One region of the Geobacillus lituanicus genome, then DNA from elsewhere that is predicted to be linked to it. Evidence: riboswitches for the same ligand, from Rfam matches in the RefSeq annotation. Region 1 holds a riboswitch; each other region holds the start of a gene.
The links. Region 1 has a riboswitch for cobalamin ahead of ACR1UW_RS06020 (ribonucleoside-diphosphate reductase subunit alpha). Riboswitches for the same ligand answer to the same signal wherever they lie in the genome.
Positions count from the first base shown of each region.

Region 1 (7,659 bases):
TGTCCATGCAAATGAAGCTTGTGGGACATGTACCCTGCATTGACAAGACGAAGTCGCACCTTTTCGCCTTTCTTCACTTTTAAAGGTTTGACAGCGGAACCGCTTTTCCCGTTAATCGTGAAAATATCATACATATTCATATCATGGCCCATGCTGCTCATATCCATTTGTTGGCCATCGGAACTATTTCCATGTCCCATATGGCTATGGTTCATGCCGCTCATATTCATGTCCATATGGCTTTCGGCGTCCGGGTCGCTCATCCATTCATCTAATACAAGCGTGTAATCTCGATCGACTTTTTCTTCATTTTTCGGTTCTACGATTAATGTACCGTATAATCCCTTGTCCACTTGCTCGGCGCTTTTTTGATGGGAATGATACCAATACGTTCCCGGCACGGTTGCTGTAAATTCATACGTAAACGTTTCACCCGGTTTAATGGCGTCCATCGTGACACCCGGTACTCCATCTTGGTTATTTGGAACAGGGTAGCCGTGCCAGTGAATCGTGATCGGTTCTGGCAATTCATTTTTTAAAACAATTTTCACATTATCCCCTTGCTTTACGCGGATTTGCGCACCGGGTACCGATCCATTGTACGTGTAGACCGGGAGTTTGACTTGATCGTTGATTTGTAATAACGCTTCCTTCGCAGTAAGGTGAATTTCTTTCCCGGATAATACTTCTGTATTGGTTGCTAAAGGCAATTGCTGCTTGCTCGTTTCAGCGGAAGTATTTTCTTTTTCCATATTCATGCCGGACATGTCGTGTCCCTGCATGGAAGATGGATTTGAGCAAGCTGCGCCAATCGCTGCTACTCCTGCGAAAATGGCGCCAAGCAGCCATTTTTTCATGTCGTTTTCCCTCCTTAAGCTTGTAGTGGGAGATGCAATGATATGATAAAAAATAGATGTGCAAAATGTATGGAGAAAATCGTTCAACTGAAATGTAAAAAAAGGCAAGCGATTCGGATTCACCGATGTCTAACGGTGGTAGGTAATCGCCTGCCGTCCCATTTGAACCCAAGCGTCGATAAAGTCTTGTTTCGGCGCTTTTTGGTTTTTGACAGCGGTCAATGGATCATTGAAATAAATGTACTGCTCATCGTATCCCGTAATGAGCACCGCGTGTTCCCGGTACGTGATTTTGATCGGGCCTTGCGGGGTTTGCCATTCCCGAAAGGCAGAGGGAGGAAGAGGACGAAAGGTGGTGTTGGTGATCACCCAAACCGGTGTGCCTTTGGCCAAGTATGTATAGATGTTCTCAAACGATTGCCCTGTTAAGTCGATGATTTGGTTCGGCAAGTACCGCTCAGCCAACTGCTTGATCGGCTTATGGTACACGCCGTATCCAGGCTTCGATAACGTATACATATCGCCGACAAACCCTTCATTTGGGTGGCCGTAAAACACTTGGCCATTTCGCACTTGATACGGAGTAGGATTTTTCTTGATTTGTTTCGCCAACGTCATCTTATCGACGCGAATGCCGGCATGATTCAAGAGCATGGCCAAGCTGGTCACTTCGCATCCCCTCGGCAGTTCCGGAAGCTGAGACAAAAGGGGGGCGTCAATCAGGACGGATGTCCTTAGCGCTTGTTTCTTTGAAGAGGCAACTGATCGATTCGCCTCCTTTGCTTGATTGCTGGGGGACGGATTGGTTTCTCTGCTGTTTCTGTTCTGTATGAAGGCTTTGATGGCATCGCCTGTCTGGGCCGAACTTGCATAATAGGATAATGAGGCGGCCAATAGCAAGAAACAGGAAATATACAATCCGAGCGACAGTTGATCCATCCTCCCGTTTAGAGGTCTTCTCAAGAGAACAAAACAAAGGGAAACGATGAGAAAAGTCAAAAAAAGGATAAACGCTAACAAGCCATTCTCAACTCCTTTATAACACGTGTGTGTTTTTATCGTAACAGATCGATGTGCAAAAATGGTGAAATTCACACTTTCTCCATATTTCATCGTTAATATTATGAGAAACTGAAAATTTTGCAAGCAGTTTTCCTGAAAAAATGGAAACAGATTGTTTTTGAAACTTGATGTTGTGTACGATAGAATGAAAGTGTCTTTGTATAAATCATTTTAGTTTTAAACAAAAAGGTTTTTGGTGTTGTTTTTGGATTCTTCTTAGCAAAGTGGGGGGACAATCATCGCCATGTGCGGTTTTATTGGCTGTATTCATGATCGCCCAAGAGCGATTGAGCAAACATGGAAAACAACGTTGGTGGAGATGAACCGCCTGATTACCCATCGCGGCCCCGACGATGAGGGGTATTTTTTTGATGACTACGTGAGTTTTGGTTTTCGGCGTTTGAGCATCATCGATCTGGAGGCGGGACATCAGCCGCTGTCTTATGAAAACGATCGATATTGGATCATTTTTAACGGGGAAATTTACAACTATCTTGAATTGCGGGAAGAGCTGGCGGCGAAAGGATATTCGTTTGCGACGCATTCGGATACCGAGGTGATTGTCGCCCTTTACAGCGCGGAAAAAGAAAAAGCGGTCGAAAAGCTGCGCGGGATGTTTGCGTTTGTCATTTGGGACAAGCAAGAGAAAACGGTGTTTGCGGCGCGCGATCCGTTCGGCATTAAGCCGTTTTTTTATGCGGAGCAAGGAGACCGCACGTTTTTCGCTTCGGAAAAGAAAAGCATCTTGCTGGCCCTCAGACAGGAATCGCCAAACGGTGATTCCCTGCAGCATTATTTAACATTCCAATATGTCCCTGAGCCGCTGACGATGTCGGCCGGCATTTACAAGCTGGAGCCGGGGCATTATCTCAAGAAAAAAGTCGGAAAACCGCTCACGATTCATCGTTATTGGAAGGCATCCTTCGACCCCATTCGCCAATCGGAAGAGGAGCTTGTAAAGAAAATCCGCGATGCGCTGTTTGATTCGGTCAACGTCCATATGCGCAGCGATGTGCCGGTCGGTGCGTTTTTGTCGGGAGGCATTGATTCATCGTTCATCGTCGCCATCGCGAAACAATTCCATCCGCACCTGAAGACCTTTTCCGTCGGGTTTGAGCGGGAAGGGTTCAGTGAAATCGATGTCGCAAAAGAAACGGCAGAGAAGCTTGGGGTAGACAACATTAGCTATGTCATCTCACCGCAGGAGTATATGGAAGAGCTGCCGAAAATCATGTGGCATATGGATGACCCATTAGCTGATCCGGCAGCTGTGCCGCTCTATTTTGTGGCCCGTGAGGCGAGAAAACATGTCACGGTCGTGCTTTCCGGTGAGGGGGCAGACGAGCTGTTTGGCGGCTACAACATTTACCGCGAACCAGAGTCGTTGCGGCTGTTTGCGCGCATGCCAAACATCGTAAAAGCGGTGTTGCGGGTGATCGCGAAGATGCTTCCGGACGGGATGAAAGGAAAAAGCTTTTTGGAGCGCGGCACGACGCCGCTTGAAGAGCGGTATGTCGGCAATGCGAAAATCTATAGCGAAAAGGAAAAAGCGGCGTTGATCAAAACGTACCAAGAGGGGCGCGAATATACGGCGGTGACGGCTCCTTTTTACCGCGAAACGCTTCATTACCCACCCGTCAACCGGATGCAGTATATTGATCTTCATACATGGCTAAGGGGCGATATTTTAGTCAAAGCGGACAAAATGACGATGGCCCATTCGCTTGAGCTGCGCGTTCCCTTTTTAGACAAAAAGGTATTTGAGGTTGCTAGGCAAATCGCCCCTGACATGAAAACAGCCAACGGCACGACGAAATATATTTTGCGCAAAGCGGCCGAGGGCATCGTACCGGATCATGTGTTAAACCGGAAAAAATTAGGGTTCCCCGTGCCGATTCGCCACTGGCTGAAAAACGAAATGTATGACTGGGCGAGACAGCTCATCAACGAAAGCGAAACTGATCATCTGTTCCATAAGGACGTGCTCTATCGGCTGCTGGATGAACATGCCCGCCACAAGGCGGACCACAGCCGCAAGCTGTGGACGGTCTTGGCGTTTATGGTTTGGCATCAAGTGTATGTGGAAAAGAAGTACGATTTTGCTCCATCCGTACAAAACGAGAAGCGGCCAGCGTCTGTTTTGGAGGCGTAGCAGGGAAACGACAGGGCGTTCTAAGGGCGACACCTAGAACGCCTTTTTCGATGGTGCGGACAGTTTCCTTGCCTTTGGCGAAGCGAAAGAGAAAATTTGCTTTCTCCCGCTCTTGCAATTTTCCCGGTTTTGGTATATGCTTGTTCCATCAGGATGCTAAACTACTATATATTGGTTTTGAGGTCTTTTTTTACAACTACATATTGTTCTGCTAAGCAACGGTGTCCATCAGGACTTAATAGGGAATCCGGTGCGAATCCGGAACTGCCCCCGCAACTGTATGTGCGGACGAAATGGGATGGCCACTGGCGGCAAGAGCTGTTCGGCGCGCCGCTGGGAAGGCCCCAAAGTAGGACGATGCACGAGTCAGGAGACCTGCCTTGCTTGGAACGTTTCATGTTCTTCGGGGTGTGAGAAGATGAAACGATAGGGGAAAAGAACAAGGGGTTCGTCTGCCTTTTTCCGTCTGTCGTTTCATCCGCTCGCCTGCCCGAGCGGATTTTTTTATGGAGGAGAGGGGAAACGAATGACAGTGTCCACGAAGTCTATTGTTGTCGATGATCAAGGAAAAGAGAAATCATTTTCGCGCGAGGAGTTTGCTAGGTTGGTGGAGCAGGCGGCGGCAGACTTTGTCCGTTTGTCGCTCGAGGAATATGAAGAACGTGTATGGCAGCTTCTCAGCCGAAAAGAGATGGTCACCTTCGAGCAGCTGTATCAAACCGCCATTTTGGAAGGGCTGTCGTATATTAGTGAGGAGGAGCCGGACTGGACGTTTGTGTGCGCCCGGCTGTATTTGCGGCAATTGTACCGTGAAGCGGCGCGGCAACGCAGGTACGATGAACGCGAGCGGTATGGCGATTTCTACTCGCTGCTTGTTGCGCTGACGGAACAAGGGGTGTACAGCCCGTTCTTGCTTGAACGTTATACGAAAGAAGAAGTCGACGCCATCGGTGCGTTTCTTGATCCGGAGAAGGACAAGCTGTTTACGTACATTGGGCTGCGCACGCTCGCGGACCGGTATTTGGCCCGCGATTATGAGCGGCGGTTGTATGAATTGCCGCAGGAGCGGTTTTTGGTCATTGCCATGACGCTAATGGTGAATGAACCACCCAAGCGGCGGCTTGAGTTGGTGAAGGAAGCGTATTGGGCGTTAAGCAACTTATACATGACCGTGGCGACGCCGACGCTTGCCAATGCCGGAAAGTCATACGGCCAGCTGTCGAGCTGCTTTGTCGACACGGTCGATGACAGCTTGCAAGGGATTTATGACAGCAACACCGACATCGCCAATTTGTCGAAATCGGGCGGCGGCATCGGCGTCTATTTAGGCAAAATCCGTTCGCGCGGCAGCGACATTAAAGGATTCAAAGGGGTCTCTTCCGGCGTCATCCCGTGGATGAAGCAGTTGAACAATACAGCGGTGAGCGTCGATCAGTTAGGACAGCGAAAGGGAGCCATTTCCGTCTATTTGGATGTATGGCATAAAGACATTTTTGCGTTTCTCGATGCGCGGCTCAACAACGGCGACGAACGGCTGCGGACGCATGATTTGTTCACCGGCGTTTGCATCCCTGATTTGTTCATGGAGCAAGTCGAACAGCGCGGCGACTGGTATTTGTTTGATCCGCATGAAGTGCGGAAGGTGATGGGGTTTAGCTTGGAAGATTTTTATGATGAGGAAAAAGGGTGCGGCAGCTTTCGGGAGAAATACTGGCAATGTGTCAACGAACCAAGACTGTCGAAAGAAAAAGTGCCGGCGATCGAAGTGATGAAAAGCATCATGCGCAGCCAGCTCGAGTCGGGGACGCCGTTTATGTTTTACCGCGATGAAGTGAACCGGCAAAATCCGAATCGCCATCTCGGGATGATCTACTGCAGCAACCTTTGCACGGAAATCGCGCAAAACCAAAGCCCAACGGTGATGAAGCGGCAATATGTGAAAGACGGGACGATCATCATTGAGAAAATCCCAGGCGATTTTGTCGTCTGCAACTTATCGTCGATCAACTTGGCGCGGGCGGTGACCGACGGCGTTTTGGCGCGGCTGATCCCGATTCAAATGCGGATGCTCGATAATGTCATTGATTTAAACAATATTCCGGTGCTGCAAGCCGACCTGACGAATCAAAAATACCGCGCTGTCGGGCTTGGAACCTTTGGCTGGCATCATTTGTTGGCGTTAAAAGGCATTCGCTGGGAGTCGGAGGAAGCGGTCCGCTATGCCGACGAGCTGTATGAAACGATCGCGTATTTGGCGATTCAAGCGAGCATGGAGCTCGCCAAAGAGAAAGGGAGCTACCCGGCGTTTCCGGGGTCGGACTGGCAGACGGGCGCTTATTTTGAGCGGCGCGGCTACGAAAGCCACGGTGAACTCGATTGGGATCGGCTGAAGCAAGATGTGGCCCGCTATGGGATGCGAAACGGCTATGTGATGGCGGTGGCGCCGAACGCCTCGACGTCGATCATCGCCGGCAGCACGGCGAGCATTGATCCCATTTTCTTAAAAGTATACGCCGAGGAAAAGAAAGATTATAAGATTCCCGTTACGGTGCCGGATTTAAACGAACAGACGACATGGTATTACAAATCGGCGTACCATATCGACCAACGTTGGAGCATCAAGCAAAACGCCGCCCGCCAGCGCCATGTCGACCAAGCCATCTCCTTTAACTTCTACGTCATGAACACGATTAAGGCAAAAGAGTTGCTCGATTTGCATTTGACGGCGTGGAAGTCGGGGTTGAAAACGACGTATTACGTGCGTTCGACATCGGGGACGATCGACGAGTGCGATTCTTGTGCGAGCTGACCATGGGGCGCAACAAACGCCTTTGGTCGGGCTTTCCCTTCCTTGTGCGGGAGGGGCGTCCGCGGTTGGCCGCGCACATGATACTAGAAAACGAAAGGAAGGAATGGACGATGACGATCGGCTTAGTCAAACGACCGATTATGGATCCGGAGGCGCCGAACCGTTCGACGGGCATCATCAACGGCCGCTGCTCGAATGTGTTGAACTGGGACGATATTGCCTACCCATGGGCGTATGCGAAATATAAGCGAATGCTCGCCAACTTTTGGACGCCGTTTGAAATCAATATGGCGCAAGATGTGAAGCAGTTTCCGCAGCTGACCGCCCGCGAACAGGAGGCGTTTTTGAAAATCATCGGCCTGTTGGCGCTGCTTGACAGCATTCAAACCGATTACGCGGGACGTGTGGCGGATTACATTACCGATCCAAGCATCAATGCCTTGATGATCATGCTTGCCCAGCAGGAAGTCATTCACAACCATTCGTATTCGTACGTGCTCTCGAGCCTTGTGCCGAAAGCAAAGCAAGATGAAGTGTTCGACTTTTGGCGAAACGAACCGACGCTGCGCAAGCGGAACGATTTTGTGACGAACGGCTACAAGGCGTTTGCGGAAGAGCCGAATGTGGAGAACTTGTTGCGCTCCATCGTTTTTGACGTCATTTTAGAAGGACTGTTTTTCTACTCAGGGTTTGCGTTCTTCTACAACCTTGCGCGCCAGCAAAAAATGGTGGCGACGAGCACGATGATCAATTACATCAACCGCGACGAGCACATTCAT
Region 1 is NZ_CP194773.1:1,186,933-1,194,591, forward strand. It holds gene ACR1UW_RS06005 (multicopper oxidase family protein) at 1-857, opposite strand, end outside; gene ACR1UW_RS06010 (C39 family peptidase) at 987-1,877, opposite strand; gene asnB (asparagine synthase (glutamine-hydrolyzing)) at 2,164-4,071, shown strand; cobalamin riboswitch at 4,273-4,468, shown strand; gene ACR1UW_RS06020 (ribonucleoside-diphosphate reductase subunit alpha) at 4,598-6,880, shown strand; gene ACR1UW_RS06025 (ribonucleotide-diphosphate reductase subunit beta) at 6,991-7,659, shown strand, end outside.

Region 2 (7,659 bases), 870 kb from region 1:
CGTCGGCATGAACGCCTCGCGCGTGTACAGCCTCTTGCTGAAGGAGCGCGGGATGAACGATGTGTTTTCCGTCGGGCGCGTGCAGACGCCGACATTGGCGCTGATCGTCCGGCGTGAGCGGGAAATTGAGCAGTTCCGCCCTGAACCGTTTTGGGAAGTCGTCGCTTCGTTTGTCATCGGCGATAAGCGCTATGAAGGAAAATGGACGGATGAAAACGGCCAAACGCGCCTCAAGGACGAGGAGATGGCGAAAAAGATCGCTGCCTTTTGCCAAGGAAAAGGAGCGGAAGTCGCCGACGTCCGCACGGAGCGGAAAACGTATCAGCCGCCGCTGTTGTTCAACTTATCGACGCTGCAAGCGACAGCGAACAAGTTGTATCGCTTCTCGCCGAAAAAGACGCTTGATGTGCTGCAGTCACTCTACCAAAAAGGGATCGTTTCGTATCCTCGTTCCGATTCGATGCATGTGACGAAAGGGGAAGCGGAAACGTTCCCTGCCATTTTGCAAAAGCTGTCCTCGTTTCCGGCGTACGCTTCGTATTTTCCGTTGCCGCAGCCGTCGATTTTACAGAATAAACGTTATGTAAACGAGAAAAAGGTGACGGACCATTACGCCATTATCCCGACCGAGCAAGTGGTGGATCCCGAGAAGCTGTCAGCCGACGAACGGAAGGTGTACGATTTGGTCGTCCGCCGCCTAATTGCCGCCCACCATCAGGCGGCGGTCATCGATTATACGACCGTCACGACGCTCGTTGACGGCCGGGCCCGCTTTGTTTCGAAAGGAAGACAAGTCGTCGAGGAAGGATGGCGCGCGGTCATCCGCCCGCATGAGGAGGAGAAAGATGCTGCGCTGCCTCTCCTTGAGCGAGGGGAGGCGGGGGAAGCGGCCGCTGTCAAGGTGAAAGAAGGGAAGACCGAGCCGCCGAAACGGTATACCGAAGGCGAACTCATCACCTTGATGAAAACGGCGGGAAAATTTTTGGACGATGAGGAACTGGAAAAAGTGCTCGCCAAAACGGAAGGGCTTGGCACGGAAGCAACAAGGGCGGCGATCATTACCATGCTGAAAGAGCGGAAGTATATTGAAGTGAAAAACAACCTCGTATATGCGACCGACAAGGCGAAAGTATTGATCGAGGCGCTCGGCGGCACGATTCTCGCCTCGCCGGAAATGACGGCGAAATGGGAGCAGCGCTTAAGCGAAATCGGCGAAGGGAGCGCCTCTCCCGCTGCCTTTATGGAACAGGTGAAAAAGTTGGCGCAAAAAGTGGTCGCTGACGCCATCGCCGCTGCGCCGAATTGGAATTTCAGAGGGGTTGACACCGCCTCGATCCAACGGACAAGGAAGAAAAAAACGATGGGCGAGAAGCTTGGACCGTGCCCGCTTTGCGGCGGGACCGTCGTCGACAAAGGAACGTTGTACGGTTGCGACCAGTACGCGAAAACAAAATGCCCGTTTACGATTTCCAAACGCATTCTCGGCAAATCGATTTCGGCGGCCAATGTGAAAAAACTGCTTTCTCAAGGAAAAACGAATGTCATCAAAGGATTCAAAAAAGGCGAGAAAACGTTTGACGCCATACTCGTTTGGGATGAAAACGAGAAGAAATTATCGTTTCAGTTTCCGAAGCGATGACGAAAGCAACACGAGTGGGGGACGGGAGGTTTGGCGAAAAAGCGGACCGATGGCGGACCGCCGATCTGACCTCCTTTTTCTCAAATGATGAACCGAATCGGATCAAATGGGAACGATTTTCGTTTTTATTAACCGTCATAACATTATGTAAAGAATGAGTTCCCCCTGGCTCCCTGAAGGCGGGTCAATGACGGGGCAAACGACGGCAGGCGGCAATGCGGCCAGGGCGGTCTGGATAATCGGTGAACACACCGTCCACGCCCATGGCGCATAGGCGAGCGAGATCGTGTGGTTCATTGACGGTATAGACGTGAACCATGAGCCCGCGGCCATGGGCGGCGCGCACCCACTCTTCGGTGACGGCTGAGAGCGGCAAGCCGATGCCATCGGCATAGACGGCGATTTGTTGCAACAGCTCGTCGCGGCCACTTCGCGCTTCCTTTTCGCCGACCAATTGAATGAGCGGGACGCCGCGCGGGATGAGCGGGCGGAGCGCCTGCAAACTTTCTGGATGGAACGATTGAAACATGACGCTTCCGCGCTGGAGAACGCCGTGTTTTTGCAATAGGCGGGCGACCGCCCGTTCGATGCCGGGCTGTTTCGTTTCGACGTACAACGGAACGTTTACACGTTCCGCTTTCAGCATCCGAACCACCTCATCAAGCGTCGGAACGCATTCGCCGGCAAAGCGTGGATCGAACCACGATCCGGCATCCAATTTTTTGAGCTCACGCAATGAAAAATCGCTGACCCGCCATGGCGACCGGTGCGGGTAAACCGTTTCGACATTTGTCGTCCGGGCGAGCGTCGCATCATGCAGGACAACGAGCTTCCCGTCTTTCGTTGCGCGCACATCGACTTCGATATAATCGGCATTCATGCGGGCGGCGAGGCGGTAGGATGAGAGCGTATGCTCCGGCGCGTGTCCGGACGCGCCGCGGTGGGCGATGACGGTGGTTTTCGGCTGGCTGGGTGGCTGCCAGGCAGCCGCGGCCGCTAAGACGATCGGCAGCGATAACAAAAACAATGCGCAAAGATAGAAGCGAAAAACCGTGATCCGGCGCATAGACATCTCTCCCCTTCCAGTATCATATCAGGAAAACAAGTGTTAGGGGAATACGGGGTGATATAGTGGGGAAAGGGTGCTTGTACCGATAGTGTCGCACATCAAGCAAAAGAATATTCAGGTTGATGCATAACGTGCACCATCATGCCGCATACTGTAAACGACAACAAAACGTTGGGCTATAGCCAAGCGGTAAGGCAACGGACTTTGACTCCGTGATGCGCTGGTTCGAATCCAGCTAGCCCAGCTGAATCACCGGACGGGGCTCGTTCGTCCCGGCGGCCAAAACGGCTTCCGCCATGTTGTGCGGGGCCGTTTTTTCGTTCGCCGGAAAGCGGGGACGAGAACATCTTTTTATCGTTTTCAGCGGCCCCGCAAGGACACGCATCCGATGCCCGAGCAGAAGCAGCGCCGCAAAAAATGTGGAGTCGGCAGGATTTTGACGAATGGTGGCGAATGAAAAAAACGAAAGGGGAGAGGATCATGAAAACAGCTGATTTATGCGATCAATGTTTAGATGAGTTGCAAGTGTGCGAACTTTCGTTTCAATCGTACGGCGGAAAACGGATGTTTTCCGGGCCGATCGCGACGGTCGACGTGTTTGAGGACAACGTCCTTGTCCGTGAAGCGCTCGAGACGGTGCCGCCGGGGACGGTGCTCGTGGTCGATGGAAAAGGCTCGCGCCGCGTGGCGCTATTAGGCGACCGGTTGGCGCAAATCGCCTGCGACCGGGGGCTTGCCGGCGTTATCATCCACGGCTGCATTCGCGATTCGGCGGAAATCGGCCGCATGCCGCTTGGGGTCATGGCGATCGGCACGTGCCCAGTGAAAAGCAAAAAAGAAGGAAAAGGCGCCCGCGACGTTGTGCTCGAGTTCGGCGGCGTCCGCTGGGAGCCGGGCGCATACGTGTACGCCGATGCCGACGGCGTTGTCGTCGCCCGCGAAGATTTGTCGGCAAAAAACGGTTGACGCCTGCCATCAAGTTGTACTACGATGAGAACGGATGCTTGTTCCATGACAAGATCAATAGGCGAGAAACAGACAAGGTGCCTAAGCCTGCTCTAGGGTTTGGGTGAAAAGGGAAGCCCGGTGAAAATCCGGCACGGTGCCCGCCACTGTGATGGGGAGCTTTGCGGCAGCAAGTCACTGAAGGATGCTTCGGGAAGACGCCGTCAAGCGATGATCCTAAGTCAGGAGACCTGCCTTGTTTGGATCGGACGGATGCCTACGGGACTATAGGCAGACGTGCGGGAGAATGATGGCTGCATTGGGCCTGTTTGGGCCGTTTACGGCTTTCGTATACATTTTTCTGCACCTCTGCTGTAGAGGTGCTTTTTCTTTTGCCGAAAACCTGCCCGTCTGTCTGCGTCTAAATTCTATCATTCTAGCCAAAAAGGGGGGATTCGGTGGCGACATGGGATTTGCGGGGAATGAAGCATCATGTGCTCATTTGCAACGGAGGGACGTGCCTCCGCCATGGCGGGGATGACGTGACAACGGCGGTGCGCGAGGAGATCGCCCGTCTCGGGCTTGACGACGCTGTCCATACAACAAGGACGCGCTGCAACGGACGATGCCAAGACGCGTGCGTGATGATCGTCTATCCGCAAGGCATTCTGGTATCGACAGATGACGCCGGAGCGGGCGAAGGAGGTTGTGCGCGCCCATTTGGGTGAGGGGGTTCCGATGCGGGAGTGGGCGACGTATGAATACGAAGGCGAATTGGTGTTGACGCCAGCCGGCGAACGGGAGGCGCCAAGCGGAAAACGGAAAACGGAACATGCTGCGAAAGGAGTGAAGGGATAAATGAAGAGAGCGGTTCGATGGAGCGGAATGGCGGCTTTGTTCGTTTCCTATTTTTTGTTGACGAATGAAAATGAAGCGTATGCCATGCATATTATGGAAGGATTTTTGCCTGTCAAATGGGCGCTGTTTTGGTGGCTGTTGTTTTTGCCGTTCTTTGTGTTCGGATTGCGGCGGCTTGTGCATACGCTGAAGCAGCACCCCGAACATAAGCTTCTGATGGCGTTAGCTGGCGCGTTTACATTTGTATTGTCGGCGTTGAAAATTCCATCCGTCACCGGCAGCAGCTCGCATCCGACCGGGATCGGCTTCGGCTCGGTTTTGTTTGGACCATGGGTGATGGTGGTGATCGGCACAGTCGTTCTTCTCTTTCAAGCGCTGCTTCTTGCCCACGGAGGAGTGACGACGCTTGGGGCCAATGCGATGTCGATGGCGATCGTCGGCCCGTTCGTCGCGTACGGAGTGTATCAACTGTGCCGAAAAGGGGCGGTATCCAATCGAGCGGCTTTGTTTCTTGCCGCTTGTTTGTCTGATTTGGCTACATATGTCATGACGTCCCTGCAGCTTGCCCTGGCGTTTCCGTCTCCTGATGGGGGAGTCACCGCCTCGTTTTTGAAATTCGCCGGCATTTTTGCCATTACTCAAGTGCCGTTGGCGGTGACGGAAGGCATCATAACGGTAATCGTCTGGAACTGGCTTTCCTCCTATCAAGCTTCTCCGCTGTTCCAAAAGGAAAAGGGGGCGTAATGCGATGAAGAAAAATGGCTTGCTCGTGTTGCTGGCTGCTTTGCTTGTCATCATTCCTCTTTGGTGGGCGCGCGGATCGGAATTCGGTGGAACGGACGATCAGGCGGAAAAAGCCATTCAAACGCTCAACCCGCATTACCGGCCGTGGTTTGAGTCGATCTTCACCCCTCCAGGCGGCGAAGTCGAAACGCTTCTGTTCTCGCTGCAAGCCGCGCTTGGCGCCGGCGTGATCGGCTACGTCGTCGGGTTGTACAAAGGGCGTTCGGAGCGGAAAAACAGCCATGATTCGCGAGTTTGACCGTTGGGCGTATGACAACCGGCTGCGGGCATGGCGGGCGGAGTGGAAGCTGATCGTGGCGTTTGTTATGCTTGCCGTTGTCATGATGGGCGGCTGGCGCGAACAATGGCTTGTGCTCATCGGAATGGCGTATTGGATTGTCGCTCGTGCACGAGTGCCGTTTTCCGTGTATGGAAAAGCGATGCTCGCCGCCTCCGTTTTTTTAGGGCTCAGCCTGCTGACGCTCGTTGTGTCCGTGTCGGTTCCTTTTCAAATAACTTTCATCGACAGCCAGCTGCAGCCGGCTGCAAAGCTCGCCGTCCGCTCCCTTGCCGCCTGGTCGTGCTTGTTTTTCCTTCTCATTACGACGCCGGCGCCGGACTTGATTGCGGTGCTGAGGCGAATGCGGCTGCCGGCGGCGCTCGTGGAACTTTGCTTTCTTATGTATCGCTTTATCTTTTTGCTCGAGCAGGCGGCCGCAGAGCTGATGCTGGCGTTGCGGGCCCGCAGCGGGGGAACGCATTGGCGGCATGGCGGGATGCTGATGTACCAACTATGGATGAAAACGTGGCAGTCGTATGAAGCGTTCAGCCGTTCGCTTGCGGCGCGTGGAGGCGTCGCGTCGGCTGGGCATACGCATCAGCGGGAAAAAGCGCATGTGCCTCTTGTCGATGTTGCGGCCGGCATCATCATGGCCTTGCTGCTTGGGTGGGCATGGCGGAAAGGGTGAAAACGTTGCTGCTGCGAATGGAACGAGTGAAATACGCTTATCAAGCAGAACGGTATGTGCTGAATGGGATTGATTGGGAAATTCCAGAGCGAAAAAAATGCGCCTTGATCGGGCCAAACGGCTGCGGCAAAACGACGTTGTTTCTTCATTTGAACGGGCTGCTGCAGGCGCAGGAAGGAGCGGTGTATTGGAAAGGGCGCAACATGTATGAACGCGGCGCTGATTGGACGCAATGGCGGCGTGAAGTCGGCATCGTCTTTCAAAACCCGGAGCATCAAATCCTCGCCCCGCTCGTGCGTGATGAATTGGCGATCAGCTTAGTCCATGCCGGAATCGATCGAGAAAAAATGGGGGAGGCGCTTGCCGCGATTACGGCGGAATACCACCTTCAATCTTGGCTGGACCGCCCGACCCATCAATTCAGTCTCGGACAGAAAAAATGGCTGACGCTCTGCTGTACGATGGCGGCCAAGCCGGACTTGCTCGTATTGGACGAACCGACCGCCTATTTGGATCAGCATCAGACAAAGCAGTTTCTCAAACAAATTGACGCCATTCACCAGGCGGGGACGACCGTGTTGATCGCCACCCATGACATGGATTTCGTTTGGCAGTGGGCAGATGTCGTCGCGGTCATGCACGAAGGACGGATCGTGATGCAAGGGGCGCCCGAAGACGTATTCGCCGACCGCCAGCGGCTGTTGGACATTCGCTTGGATGTTCCGCTGTTCGTGCGGCTTTGGCAAGCATGGCGGCCAGAGGAAAAGATCGTCCCCCGATGTGTTGCGCCGTGAAAGGGACATGAGCGGCGAATGGAGTGTGAAAAATGGGTGCTAGTCGGCAAAAGGAGGGATCATGATGAGCGGCAAATTGCTCATTGTCGGCTTCGGCCCGGGAAGCGTCGACCATATGACGAAACGGGCTCGGGAAGCGATTGAAGAAAGCGACGTCATCATCGGCTACAAAACGTACATCGAACTTGTGCGCGATCTCATTGCTGGAAAAGAGATCATTAGCACGGGCATGACCGAAGAAGTGAGCCGCGCCCAAGCGGCGGTGAAGTGGGCCGAGCGCGGCAAAACGGTTGCCGTCATCTCCAGCGGCGACGCCGGGTTGTACGGCATGGCGGGGCTCGTGTATGAAGTGTTGATCGAAAAAGGGTGGACGAAAGCGAGTCCGATTGAAGTCGAAGTCATCCCCGGCATTTCCGCGATTCATTCGTGCGCGGCGCTGCTTGGCGCCCCGATTATGCACGATGCCTGTACGATCAGTTTGAGCGATCATTTGACGCCGTGGGAGCTGATTGAAAAGCGGATTGACGCCGCGGCGGCGGCCGATTTTGTCATCGCGCTGTACAACCCGAAAAGCGGGCGGCGCACTCGGCAGATTGTGGAGGC
Region 2 is NZ_CP194773.1:2,052,495-2,060,153, reverse strand. It holds gene ACR1UW_RS10475 (DNA topoisomerase III) at 1-1,639, shown strand, start outside; gene ACR1UW_RS10470 (glycerophosphodiester phosphodiesterase family protein) at 1,824-2,705, opposite strand; tRNA gene ACR1UW_RS10465 (tRNA-Gln) at 2,881-2,952, shown strand; gene rraA (ribonuclease E activity regulator RraA) at 3,189-3,674, shown strand; cobalamin riboswitch at 3,733-3,926, shown strand; partial or broken gene ACR1UW_RS10455 ((2Fe-2S) ferredoxin domain-containing protein) at 4,112-4,511, shown strand; gene ACR1UW_RS10450 (energy-coupling factor ABC transporter permease) at 4,512-5,255, shown strand; gene ACR1UW_RS10445 (energy-coupling factor ABC transporter substrate-binding protein) at 5,260-5,553, shown strand; gene ACR1UW_RS10440 (energy-coupling factor transporter transmembrane component T family protein) at 5,537-6,262, shown strand; gene ACR1UW_RS10435 (energy-coupling factor ABC transporter ATP-binding protein) at 6,268-7,056, shown strand; gene cobJ (precorrin-3B C(17)-methyltransferase) at 7,121-7,659, shown strand, end outside.
Region 2: another riboswitch for cobalamin. It lies ahead of ACR1UW_RS10455 ((2Fe-2S) ferredoxin domain-containing protein); the one in region 1 lies ahead of ACR1UW_RS06020 (ribonucleoside-diphosphate reductase subunit alpha).

Region 3 (7,659 bases), 1.2 Mb from region 1:
CCCGCTGCCATTCGGCCCTAAGATGCCGAATATTTCGCCTTTTTCCACGGCAAACGTCACACCATCAAGCACTTGTTGCTGCCCGTATCGATGCGATACGGCCCGCACCTCGAGCATCGTCATCCCATCTTTCGTTTCGTTTTTCGGAAAAACAAGACGGCAAACAGCGGAGCGCCGATCAGCGACGTAATGACGCCGATCGGCAGTTCGCGCGGTTCAATGATCGTCCGCGCCGCCACATCGGCAAGCACAAGAAACGCACCGCCGTACAAGAGCGACAGCGGCAACAGCACCCGGTAGTTCGGCCCGCACACAAGCCGAACCATATGCGGAACGACAAGCCCGACAAAGCCGATCGTCCCTGACACCGACACCGCCGCGCCGGTGAGCAGCGCCGCCGCCGTCAAAATGATGACTTTTCGGCGCGTAACATCAACGCCGACATGAAGCGCCGCCGCCTCGCCAAAGGCAAACGCGTTCAACTCGCGGCTGTTGGCGATGAGCACTGCGGCCCCAACGAGAAAAAACGGCAGCAACAGCCCGCTGTATTTCCAGCCGCGCATCGCCACGCTCCCCATCAGCCATGAGATGATTTGCCGCAATTCTTCCCCGGTCAACGCGATCATAAGCGAAATGAACGCGCTGAAAAACGCGCCGAAGATAATGCCGGCTAAAATGATCGTCTCAACCGACATGCGCCGCTCCACAGCGCGAGTGAACGCCAACACGGCGGCAAGCGTCGCCATGCCAAACAAGATGCTCACGACCGGCAGCGTAAACGTGCCAAAGAACGGCCATTGCCAGCCGAGAAAGATGACGAGCACCGCCCCGACCGACGCGCCGGACGAGACGCCGAGCGTGTACGGATCGGCGAGCGCATTTTTTAACAGCCCTTGAAACGCGGCCCCGGCCAGCGCCAATGACGCCCCGACCAAAAACGCAAGCACGACGCGCGGCAAGCGGATCGCCATCACGATCGGCACCCAATCAGCTGGAATGTGGCGAGGCAGCGCCGCTCCGAACCATTCAGCCGCCAAAATGCGGACAATAGAAGAAAAGGGAATCGACAGCGATCCTGTCGATACCCCTACGAGAAGCGATAACACGGCCGCGGTGACGGCCAATATATACATCCACATTTTACTTGAACACATCCGGGTAAATGGCTTTGGCAAGTTCCTCGACCCCTTCGACAAGGCGCGGACCCGGGCGGCTTACTAAGTCGGTGTTGACGTCATACACCCGCTTGTTTTTCACCGCCGGCACGTCTTTCCAAGCGGCGCGCGCAAACACTTGCTTCGCTCCGCCGTATGTCGTGATGATGACATCCGGCTTATAGGCCACGGCTTTTTCTTCCGTCACCATCGGCCAGCCTTCCAAGCTGCCGGCGACGTTTTTCGCCGAAATCACTTGAAGCATCTCATCCATAAACGTCCCTTTGCCGGCCGTATAAATTTGCGGCGGCGGCGACACTTCAATCCAGACGTTCGCTTGTTTGTCCGCCGGGATTTGTTTCGCTTTTTCTTTGATTTTCGCAAGCTTCTCTTTCATCTCATCAATCACTTGCTTCGCTTTGTCTGTCGTCCCGGTCGCTTTGCCGATCAAGTCGATGGACGCATATACATCGTCGAACGACTTCGCGTCATTGACGACAAGCACGGTAATGCCGGCGTCTTTCAATTGCTTGAGGCCATCGCGCGAGTTATGGGCGCTTGACGCGTGGGCCAAGACGAGATCCGGTTTGAGCGAAATGATTTTCTCGACGTTGAATTCCATGCCGCCGATTTTCGTTTTCGTTTTGACGTCTTCCGGATAATTGTCAAAATCGCTGACGCCGACGATCTTATCGCCCAACCCCAACGCATAGGCGATTTCCGTATTGCTTGGGATGAGCGAGACGATCTTTTTCGGTTCCGCTTTGATCGTGACATCCTCGCCAAGCCCGTCTTTCACCGTCACTGGAAACGCCGCTTGTTCCGTTTTCGGTTCTTCTTTTTTCGCAGGCTCGGTGCTGCCATTCGCCCCGCCACAGCCGACGAGCACGGCGGCCAAAAGGAAGAACACCGCCACCACCGCCGGCCATGTCCAACGTTTCATCCGTCATTCCCCCTTCGATGATGTATGTACAACAAAAAAGCCCATTCCGTCCGAACGGGGAATGAGCGCGAAACAGACCGCCAATGGGCACAGCAATGCCCTATGCGACTGTTTCCGCGTCTCACCCCCCGAAGATTCGGAAACTGCGGCAAGCAAGGCAGGTCTACTGGCTCATGCTTCATCCTACTCTGAAGCCTTCCCGTACGGAAAACAGCGCAAGCCATCTGTCCGTACAGTGGCGATTTCATTTCGTCCGCATTGACAGTTGCGGGGACAGCTCCGGATTCCCACCGGATTCCCTATTAAGCCGTTTCGGCGCCTTGCTGCGAATTGATTTAGTTATCGGATATGGACATTTTTATATTAAAGCAAGGCCTGGCATTTGACAACTATGAATTTACAGCACTTCACCTTCCCACTCTTGCAGACAATCGAGACGGATTCATGACCCATGCTTCATAAGGAACAGAGCATCCCCTTTTCATCGCATCGAGCACCCGCGATTTCAAATGCGGCCATGTCACATATTCATCAATATTCGACTCATCGATCAACACAAACTTCGCCTTTTGAATTTCCTCAGGCTGGGGAGAAACGTTTCCTTTCACATATGTCGCTTTAAATACAATGTTTATGATATTTTTAGTTTCATTGTAATACACGCCGCTGACCCCGATGAGACGGATGTCAACGCCAGTCTCTTCATGCACCTCGCGATGAACGGCCCGATCGAGCGGCTCGCCCGGTTCAACTTGTCCACCCGGCATTTCCCACGTATCGGAGCGGTCATAGCTTTTAACAAGCAAAACCTCTCCCGTGTCATTCGTAATATAGGCTGAAACGGTGATAATGGCTTGTTGGTGTTTATCCATCAAGCTCTCCTCCTACATCGCGGAATGATCCTAGCCCTCTCCAAACAAAACAACTTTCCAAGAATATGAATGGCGATTATGACCCATTTCCTTGCTTTAACAAATGACGATTTCAGCGCTACAATACATTTAGAGCCGCCAGACAGTTGCGCTGATACCAAGAACAAGATCGCCGTATATTGCTTTTGAATTTCCGCTTGATCCGTTGTAAAATGAAGACGCTCTTGTATGGGATTTCTCCTTTCTAATGTTAGGTGAGCACTTTCATTTTAAAAGGAAATTTTCATACAAGGACTATTTTTATGCTCGTCTGATTTTATCTAGCACCACGGGTTTAAAATAATCTCGTTTTAGAATAGAGTATATAGCCATATCCCTAAATTTACCTTTAATATACCAATGTTCTCTCATAACCCCTTCAAATTGCATCCCTAACTTTTGTAAAACTCTTAAAGATTGAACGTAACTATTCACCCCAGTGCTAGTGTATAAAAAAGCCCAGCACAAATAGGGCATTTCGGTCATAGAAAATGCCCTAGGTAGCGGAAAGAACTCGATCGATCGTTTCGCCTGCCAACAGAAGACATAACGAATCCCACACGTTTTTTTCGTGTTTCGTCAGTGTGGAAACGATGCTTCTTGCGATGCAAAACGACTGCGCGAATGTTTCTTCGCGAAACGTACCCGAAATGTTCTCTTTGACTTTGACCATGCGAAGATCGCGTTCGGCTTGGTTGTTATCAAAGGGAACATGTACTTCACGTAAGAAACGCAGCGCTTCTTCCTTTCGTTTTTGAAGGCGTCGAACAAAAGCGAGTGCTTTTTTCGGAAGAGGCGTCATCGTTTCTAATCGGTGTTGTGCTCTTTCTAGGATGCGATCATACACTCGTTCCCACCGTCTCGCTTCTTCTTCGGAAAGTGCACCGTGATGGGCTTCGACGGCTTGCTTGGCGGCTAACAGAAACGTGGTCATGCGCATCGCCCACGTATGCCCCTGTTCGATGAATCCTTTTAACTCACGCAAATGGTGGGCATGACAAAGGGCATGGGTGGCATGTGTGTATTTCGGATATGTACCGAACGCATCGTGCATCATCGTCCCTTCATATCGGGGAAGAATCCCGATATCATCGGTCGCTTTTTTTCCACGAGAAGCGTGAGGAGCCAAGTATGTATATCTCGATGTACACGCGACATGCACCCATGCGAGTTTCCCATTGATGCGCAAACTCGTTTCATCGACATGCAGGATGTTGGATTCAAGTAAGGCGTCTTCGATGATGTCCATATTTGATTCCAACGATTCGCGTCCTCGTTTCACCATATTGGCAAGAGTTCCCGTACTAATCGAGTGTTGATATAACGCTTCGATTGTATCACTTAAACGCTTGTACGGGATCAATTGGATATGATGTAAATAAACAACGAGCGCCGTGAGCCGTGGACCGTATTGCACATGATTCGTGACATGGGATGGGAATTCGGCTTGTTGCACGCATCGACAATGTGGACACGATTTCACTTCACGTTCATGTTGTGTCACCTCGATCGCCACAGGAGGGACATCAAACACTTGACGGATATCGACTTTGAACGGTTTGACTTCACGCAAAGAAGCTCCACATCCTTGACACGTATGCACACGGTGGACGACACGATGATGTGGATGTTCCACTTGACGGAGCGTCTTCCCCTCATGTCCCTCTTGCCCACCAGGCTTTTTGCCAGACGGCTCGCGGGAGGAACGCTTTTTCTCAAAACGGTCAGAAGATGGGGGCAAATGGCTATTGGAGCTGTTTTTTTTCGTGCGTGCTTCCAGCTCTTGAACACGGTACTTCAGTTGTTCATTTTCTTTGCGTAGTTGTTTGTTTTCTTTCAACAGTTGCTCAATGACTTGTTGTTGGTGAGTAATGAGCTGCTTTTGTTGTTGGACTTTGCCGATTAAGCCCTCAACTGTAAATACAGCTTGTTGTACCGTCAACATGTGATTCACCTCCTTGTCTATCAGTATTCACATCATAGACAAGGAAAGAAGAAAATATTCAGCTCACTTTATGATGTGGCTGAATAGTTACGTATGATGAGGTCTCCAAGGTAAATATTTGCAGTTTTCCGGATTTGACGCATAATCAAGTGAACTACCCCCACTTAATTTTCTAGCGAAAATTTGAAGTGGGGGCTTCCAAAGAAGTTTGACTGCTTCAAGCAATCCTTATTCTTTGAGGCGTGTCCACTTCGCCGCTAGAGCATAAGACACTCAGGTCTACAGCTTTACTTTTCTTTAAGATGTTTAATGCGCCATTGACATCAGCATTAATTAGTTTGCCAGACTTTGTTCGATACAAGCCGCGCTTAATACGTTTGCCGCTGAACTTATATTCTTTTGGATTGTCGGCATTATATTCAGGAATCTCATCGCCGTCAAAAAAGCTGGCTTGAGACGTATAGGATTCTTCCTGTTTCAAGAATTCAATGCCGTAAAATTCACAAAGATATTCTAGTTTTTCTTTTATGTTACCGAGAGGAATATTGACAAAGTTTTGATTTGTCTTTTTTCCTAGATTCATATTGCGTTGCCATGTTTCCGCATAGCCAATGACAAGTTTGCCAATTTGATTTTCAATACAGTAGTTAATGATGTAACGGCAAGTCTTGTTGATATAATCATTCACTTTATTATTGCGATTCATAGCAAGCAAAGCTTGTTTACGAGTGGTGCCTTTGATTTTTTGCTTATCTTTAATGCTTTGAAGTCTGGCATTTTCTTTGTTAAACCATTGATTAATACTTTTTAATCTCCGCCCATCAATGATGAACGATCTGCCGTCTGATGTGACACAAGTGGCAAGATTATTCACTCCTAAATCAATCGCCAGTGCTTTTTGGTCATTTAATTCTCTTTGATCTTCAGGCATTTCATATTTGTACTGAATCTCAAAGAACCTGGCATGATGTTTAGGAATGATTTCAATCTGCTTAATCTTTTTGTCAAGTAACACAGGCGGAATCGTTATCGTGATAGGCTTGTGAGTCTTTTTAAATAGGCGAGAATACGGTATCGTGAATTTGTTGCCGTCTATACGAATCTGGCCAATGATCAGTGAATGAAAGCCATCTTTTTTAAGATATTTTGGGATACTGATAGCCTTGTAGTCATATTTGCCTTGTTTGGCTAGTTTTACTAAGCCAAAGAAAGATTTAAAAGCCTCATTAACCTTTTTTAAAATTTGCTGTGCCATGTTGCTGTTCAACAGCTTATAGTTTTCGTTCGTTTTTGCAAGATGATAGTTTTTCTCATAATTAAGAAATTCCTTGTGTTCAAAATAGTATTGTCTGACATTGTACAATCCGACGTTGTACATGTTCTTGGCAATATGGCACAGTTCTCGAAGAGTCAAGTATTCTTCTTTGGTCAAACCATTTAGCTGTTGTTTGATACAAAAATACATTTTTTCACCTCCCATCTAACTATATTATACTATATTTTACTGAATCTATCCTAATTTTCAGCAAAATATAGTTAAGGCGATTCATCTCCCACTTACTCCGCTTCGCTTCGTTGAAGTGGGAGTCTTCTCGCCTAATTAAGATAAATCATATGCATCATCTAACGTTAATTTTCTTAATATTAAACGTTCAGTAGTAAGTGTAGGCAAATCCCCAAATACATCTTTAATCTTCAAATTCCTCAACCCTTTCTATACCTATATTTTAATATTCCTTCTGTGTCTTAAAACACTTATATAGGTGCAACCAAAACGTTTAACATATCTTTGACAGAAAAGCCTCTTATCGATTTTTCGACTGTCGAGGGCAAGCCTTTGCTTGCCTCCGTCACGCCAAGGCATGACGGACGACTGAACAACCACCCGCTTCTCAGACCCATACATGGGGCTGAAAGCGGTGTTGTTCGGTCACTCGACAGTCGGATGCAATGACCGGCAAAGACGAAAACAGCTGGTGCAGTAGCCTTTGTTCAAGCATTCTATCCTGCGTGCTTCCCTCAAGGGAGCGACATTCCGTAGTGCACCAGACTACTGGGGTCCGTCTATATATCGGACTTTTACGTACCATAGATACAACGACCTCATGACCCCAGCTGCAAGGAGACCATTCGACAGAAGGTTGTTTTCATCCTTCCGATGGTGACGAAATTTTTTTGTCATGGGAGTCTATGTAATACGTCGAGATCGGAAAAACGTTTCATCGCCTCTAAAAATCAAAGACCCAACGCCTTTTATGACGGCGTCAGGCCTTACAAGCGACTACAGTTCCCCGCTTAGACGGGAGTCTTTGTTCGTGAGCCGCAAAAAGATCAGGTAAACGAGTCCAATCGCGATCCAAATCAATCCGAGCTTTTTGCTGAGCGGGTCCAGGTTCATCCATACATAGCCGATGATAACAAAACCGATGAGCGGAAACAAGAGATGATTGATATAATCGTTACTCTTTTGTTTGCGCAAGAAATAGTTCATCACTGATACATGCAAAAAGAGGAAAGCCGTCAGGGCGCCAAAGTTGACAAGCGAAGCGAGTTTATCAATTTGTGAGGCGAACACCGTCGTGACAATGAGCGAAATCACAGCTACAAGCAATGTGCTGACGTATGGCGTTTGAAATTTCGGATGCACTTTAGCCAGCACACTGGGCAGTTTACGGTCGCGACCCATGCTGTACAAAATGCGAGAGA
Region 3 is NZ_CP194773.1:2,414,199-2,421,857, forward strand. It holds gene ACR1UW_RS12290 (adenosylcobinamide amidohydrolase) at 1-123, opposite strand, end outside; gene ACR1UW_RS12295 (FecCD family ABC transporter permease) at 120-1,154, opposite strand; gene ACR1UW_RS12300 (ABC transporter substrate-binding protein) at 1,141-2,097, opposite strand; cobalamin riboswitch at 2,237-2,435, opposite strand; gene ACR1UW_RS12305 (NUDIX hydrolase) at 2,505-2,972, opposite strand; partial or broken gene ACR1UW_RS12310 (IS982 family transposase) at 3,018-3,199, opposite strand; gene ACR1UW_RS12315 (IS66-like element ISGst1 family transposase) at 3,505-4,953, opposite strand; gene ACR1UW_RS12320 (RNA-guided endonuclease InsQ/TnpB family protein) at 5,171-6,418, opposite strand; gene ACR1UW_RS12325 (APC family permease) at 7,235-7,659, opposite strand, start outside.
Region 3: another riboswitch for cobalamin. It lies ahead of ACR1UW_RS12300 (ABC transporter substrate-binding protein); the one in region 1 lies ahead of ACR1UW_RS06020 (ribonucleoside-diphosphate reductase subunit alpha).